Laspinema palackyanum D2c: one gene and its partner. The protein of the gene in region 1 interacts with the protein of each later gene in a pairwise test. Links are inferred from orthologs where the notes say so. Each region holds a gene or a part of one and is shown on either strand. Other genes may lie near its edges.

Region 1 (3,052 bases):
CGCAACAAGGAACGGTCCTGTGGCAAAGTAGGGATCGCTTCATACGGACGGCATTTCCCTACGGAAACGACTCAAGAAGAATTGATGCAGGCGATCGCTGAACTCAACGAGGACGATCGCGTTGATGGAATTTTGGTGCAACTGCCGTTACCAAAACATCTCGATGCTGTTGCTGCCATTAATCACATCCATCCCGATAAAGATGTGGATGGTTTGCACCCGGTGAATTTGGGACGGTTGATGCGCGGGGAACCGGGATTATGTAGTTGCACTCCTGCCGGGGTGATGGCCCTACTCAGAGAGTATGGCATTGATCCCAAAGGCAAACAGGCGACGATTGTCGGGCGCAGTATTCTGGTGGGTAAACCGATCGCCTTAATGTTGTTGGCAGCGGATGCAACTGTCACAATGGCGCATTCGCGATCGCCGGATTTAGGCGCAATTACCCGCCATGCAGATATCCTAGTGGTAGCCGTCGGACGTCCTGAACTGATCACCGCTGATATGGTCAAACCCGGGGCGATCGTCATCGATGTTGGCATCAACCGAGTCACCGATTATGAAGGAAAATCAAGGCTAACCGGGGATGTCAACTATGACTCCGCCAAAGATGTGGCTGGATTTATCACCCCAGTTCCCGGGGGGGTTGGACCCATGACCGTGACTCTGCTGTTACAGAATACCGTGGAAAGTTATATCCGGCGCTTAGGATTAGAGTAAACAGGGAGTTTTAAGCGGGGGAGTTCTTAGGGAGCCAAAAGTAGCCCCTTAGAACTCCCTTTTTCGCCCTATCGGGTTTCAAAAAATTCAAGTGGTAAAAATACCTCAAACCCTTACAATAGTTTGAGACTCAAGGAGCAGCAAGCGCCCAAAGTTAGCCCAGTTGCTAGGGTTAGGGTTAGTCGCCGAGATCACTTGTAAATGGTGCCAAAAGCAGCGTAAGCTCATCATCAATGCCAACCGCCTCCAGCGGTGGAATCGTCAGCTCATAAGACAAGTACGAGGAAGGAAGGGATGGTTTTAACCAATGATACGGATTCCGCAAGGAAACAATCCGAATTTGATTTATCAACGTATTTAGGGGAACGGCAGGCTTTGGTAGAAGCTGCACTGGACCAATCTCTGCCGATCAAGGCCCCGGAAACAATTTATGAGGCGATGCGCTATTCCCTGTTGGCGGGTGGCAAGCGTCTGCGTCCGATTTTGTGTTTAGCCAGTTGTGAACTGGTTGGGGGTACGGTGGATATGGCGATGCCAACCGCTTGTGCCTTGGAGATGGTGCATACCATGTCCTTAATCCATGATGACCTTCCGGCGATGGATAATGATGATTACCGTCGGGGTAAACTGACGAATCACAAGGTCTACGGAGAAGATATCGCGATTTTGGCCGGGGATGGGTTGTTGGTGTATGCCTTTGAAGTGGTGGCAACCCAAACTCAGAATGTTCCGGCACCTCGGGTTTTAAAGGCGATCGCCCAATTAGCTCATGCTTTTGGGGCCGATGGCGTCGTTGGGGGTCAAGTCGTAGACTTGCAATGCGAAGGCAAAACTGATACCTCTGTAGAAACCCTCCATTTTATCCACACCCATAAAACCGGGGCTTTACTCGAAGCCTGTGTGGTTTGTGGGGCGATTTTAGGAGGCGCGTCTGATGAAGATGTGCAACGACTCTCCCGGTATGCCCAAAATATTGGATTAGCCTTTCAGATCATTGATGATATTCTCGATATTACCAAGACTCAGGAAGAGTTGGGCAAAACCGCAGGAAAAGACTTGCAGGCGCAAAAGGCGACTTATCCCAGTATTTGGGGGTTAGAAGAATCGACTCGGCAGGCTCAAGCATTAATTGAGCAGGCTAAGGCAGAATTGGCGAGTTTTGGTAATAAAGCTCTCCCCCTCCTGACCCTCGCGGACTTTATCACCAACCGCAGTAATTAAAAGGCGTAAAACACCATGCAGGAGATCGGCAATATCATCGACAACCGCGTGCTGCTGGTTGCAACCCTAGCCTGTTTGATCGCTCAATCAGCAAAGTTAGCGATCGAACTCGCGAGAAATCGTAAGTTTAATTTTCGCGTTATGGTGGAAACGGGCGGAATGCCCAGTGCTCATTCCGCTTTGGTTACCGCGTTAGCAACCGGCATCGGCCAAACCGCAGGCTGGAATAGTACGGAGTTTGCTCTGGCTACAATTTTTGCGGTGATCGTGATGTATGATGCCGCAGGAGTCCGGCAAGCGGCTGGAAAGCAAGCCCGGATTCTCAACCAAATTGTGGATGAGTTTTTTAGTGAAGACCACGATTTGAATGAAGCCCGTTTGAAGGAACTCCTCGGGCACACTCCGTTTCAGGTGATTGTCGGGGCGATTTTAGGGGTTTGTATTGCCTATATTGCAGGTCAGGCTTATTAAGGGGATTGCAAAATAAAAATCATATAAACGTTCGTAGTAACCCCTTGACGGGGTTTCTTTAAAGATGACTCCTCAAGGAGTCACTACGAACGTTTTGCGGGTTTTATTTTTTGGAGTTCCCTAACTAACCTGAACTGATTGAGCCACCTCTGGTCCCCTCCCCAAGACATAGGGAGGGGAACATAGACTGGATTAGTCCAAGCGAACGGCGTCGTCTAATAAAAACACGTTACCGCTATCCACGACGGTTGCAAAAAAACCGCGATCGCTCAGGATTCGCAAGATCTCATTGGCCCGGTTTTGTTGACTGGTCCATTCGGCTAACAGATAAGGCCGTTGTCCGTAGGAGACTAATCCGATATCAGTTCTCAAGATTTGCCACAAGTCCCCAGCGACTTGGGGATTACTGAAAAAATCCACCAAGACGGCATAGCCGTTTCCTAGGGGTTGCGGATTGTAGGCCCCTGGCGAGGGGATGACCGGGAGAGGACTGGGGGTAGCCGCCACACCGGCAGGACGGACTACATAAGCGGCAATTCCGACTTGAGTATTCACATACTGGGCCCATTCTTGGGCCTGGTCCGCCCTTCCAAACCCCCCAAGACGGGTGACGGTTTCATTCACATAGTTACAAACCGTG
Region 2 (2,893 bases), on another replicon or contig:
AGAGTCCATGATTCACAATCCGCGCCCGACTCGTGCGGAAGTCTCGGACATTGCCAATGCGATTTATGATGGAGCAGATGCTCTGATGCTGTCGGGAGAAACGGCAGTGGGAGATTATCCCATTGAGTCGGTGAGAACAATGGCGCTGATTGCAGAAACTGCCGAGGCTCAGTTAACCTCTTCCCGACAATATGTGACGGGAATTGAGGCATATCCGATTGGCAACTCGGTGGTTCATGCGGGCTGCCAACTGGCTGAAAATCTCCATGCCAAGGCGCTGATTTGCTTTACCGAACATGGATTCACTGCTCGGTTGTTGTCGAAATATCGCCAATCTATCCCAGCGATCGCTGTCACTACGGATGAGTTTATTCAACGGCGCATCGCTCTATATTGGGGTTTACAATCTTTACAACTGGAAGAGGTCTCTAATACCGATGAAATGATTGTTTTATTAGAAAAAACAGTCCTTGAACAAAAATTCGTCGAAAAAGGAGACCTCGTGGTGATTATTGCCGGGTTACCCCTCCCAATTACCGGGGTAACTAACTTGATTAAAGTGCATCGGATTGGGGAAAGTTATGCAGTTTAGGGGCAAAAAACAGGACTTCCGCAATCTTTACCCCTAAACCCTCAATGTAGAGGCGAGAAAGCGAATCGTCTCTACATTATGGTTTTAAAGGGATGAAACAGCAGTAAACGGTTGGAACCCTCGCTTCCCTTCTGTTGAATTTGACAATAAACGGTTTAAAATAGGTGGCAGTCCAGTCAATTGGGAATCAATTCGATGCGTTTACCTCAAAAATTAATGCTGCTCGGGTCTGGCGAACTTGGGAAAGAGTTTACGATCGCCGCTCAACGTCTCGGGAATACCGTGATTGCCGTTGATCGCTATGCCAATGCTCCGGCGATGCAAGTGGCGGATTATTCTGAAGTGATTTCTATGCTAAATCCCGACGATTTGGAACGAATCGTAAATCACTATCAGCCCAATTTTATTATACCTGAAATTGAAGCCATTCGCACGGAAAAATTACTCGAATTTGAAAAAGATCGCGGCATTGTTGTCATTCCCACGGCGAAGGCAACCAACTACACGATGAATCGCGATCGCATTCGGGAACTCGCTCATCGAGAATTAGGCATTAGAACCGCTAAATATGCTTATGCTACCACCTTAGAAGAATTAATCGCCGCTTCGGAACAAATTGGATTTCCCAATGTGGTTAAACCTGTGATGTCTTCTTCGGGAAAAGGACAATCTACCGTTCGCGATCGCAGCGAAGTGGAGGCATCCTGGAACTATGCGATCGCCGGTTCCCGAGGGGATACTCAAAAGCTAATTGTTGAGGAATTCATTGAGTTTGAACTGGAAATTACCCTGCTGACAATCCGCCAGTGGGATCGTCCCACGTTGTTTTGTCCGGCGATCGGTCATCGTCAGGAACGCGGCGACTATCAAGAATCTTGGCAACCGGCAGATATTTCAACTGAACGAATCCAAGAAGCGGAGGCGATCGCTCAAAAAGTCACCGATGCTTTAGGCGGTGCCGGTATTTTCGGCGTTGAGTTTTTTATCACCCAAAATGAGACGATTTTCTCCGAACTCTCCCCCCGTCCCCACGATACCGGCATGGTGACTCTAATCTCTCAAAATCTCAACGAGTTTGAACTTCATCTCAGAGCTATTTTAGGGTTACCTATTCCCAAAATTGAACAATTTGGTCCTTCTGCGAGTGCCGTTATTTTAGCCCAAGAGCATTCGGATTCAATTTCTTATCAAGGGGTCGCCGATGCCCTGATAGAACCGGATGTTGATTTAAGATTATTTGGTAAACCCGATTCTCGTCCCTACCGCCGCATGGGAGTCGCTTTGGCAAAAGGTCAAACCATTGCAGAAGCTAGGGCAAAAGCAACCCGGGCCGCTAATACTGTGAAAATTGGCAAATAATACCCAAAAAAGCCTAGGCGATCGGTACAGGAAGGGGGAAAAGCTGGGGTTTTTGACAAAATTTCTGCCCCTGAACACCCAATTTGAGCCAAAACCCTGGTTTTGGTTACTGCTTCTTTAATCGGGTACCAATGCCCTAAATCTATGACTCCCAAAGCGACAACCGGCGGGGGTTTAAACGATTGGCGGCCTAACAGAATCAAGTCGGTTGAAACCAACATCTTGCAGCAGTGGCGACACCCGGCGGGGGTTTAAACGATTGGCGGCCTAACAGCTAAAGTCGGTTGAAACCGACTGAAAACACCACTGTATCAGACTTGCAGTCGGTTTTTAACCGAATGCAAGCTATGAGGCGGCCAATCGTTTAAACCCCCGCCGGTTGTCGCCAGTGTATCAGACTTGCAGTCGGTTTTTAACCGACTTTAGCTATTAGGCGGGGGATTTATCCCCCGCCGTAGAGGCGCTTATAAAAGCGCCTCTACAGGCTAAAAGGTTTAAACCCCCGCCGGTTGTTGAGAGTAATCTTTAGACGACTTTAGCTATGAGGCGGCCAATCGTTTTAAAACCCACCCCGGTGTTGAGAATGGTGCAAAATGTCAGAAAGCCGGATTCGGGATCACTCTGTCTGGGGGATGAGGGATAAATCTCTCTAGTGAGGGAGCCGGTTTTTCCTTTTATTGTCGCATAATATTAACAGTTTCTAAATAAACCCTCCTACTATCGGCGTGTCTTAGTCTTGGCTTCTGTCAAGACTAAGCATTCTTTCATTGCTTTAGCTATTAAAGTCGGAGGCCCAATTTAAAAATTAAAACCCAGTTTCTATTAATACTAACTAAATTTTTAGAATTTTTAGCTATTTTTGTTGTTTAGTTTAGCGTTTAAATCGTTAAAAATAGGGTTTATATATTGCCTGATTAAATAATGAATCAAGGCAATCAATTA

The links. Proteins that work in one complex are often made in the same cells at the same time.
Region 2: the proteins of crtE (region 1) and purT interact in binary tests that used the Escherichia coli proteins (3 or more experiments, as listed by UniProt). The link is inferred for Laspinema palackyanum D2c from one-to-one orthologs.

The regions. Positions count from the first base shown.
Region 1 is NZ_JAMXFD010000001.1:15,819-18,870, reverse strand. Bases 1-2,977 are described here. They hold crtE (geranylgeranyl diphosphate synthase CrtE), read left to right. Parts: upstream 1-1,014; coding sequence 1,015-1,941; downstream 1,942-2,977. Other genes in these bases: NG795_RS00080 (hypothetical protein), read right to left, coding at 2,605-2,977; NG795_RS00085 (divergent PAP2 family protein), read left to right, coding at 1,957-2,412; folD (bifunctional methylenetetrahydrofolate dehydrogenase/methenyltetrahydrofolate cyclohydrolase FolD), read left to right, coding at 1-720. Also shown: more of NG795_RS00080, read right to left, coding at 2,978-3,052.
Region 2 is NZ_JAMXFD010000042.1:765-3,657, reverse strand. Bases 44-2,861 are described here. They hold purT (formate-dependent phosphoribosylglycinamide formyltransferase), read left to right. Parts: upstream 44-772; coding sequence 773-1,951; downstream 1,952-2,861. Other genes in these bases: pyk (pyruvate kinase), read left to right, coding at 44-592. Outside these bases: more of pyk, read left to right, coding at 1-43. UniProt on the Escherichia coli protein: Involved in the de novo purine biosynthesis. Catalyzes the transfer of formate to 5-phospho-ribosyl-glycinamide (GAR), producing 5-phospho-ribosyl-N-formylglycinamide (FGAR). Formate is provided by PurU via hydrolysis of 10-formyl-tetrahydrofolate.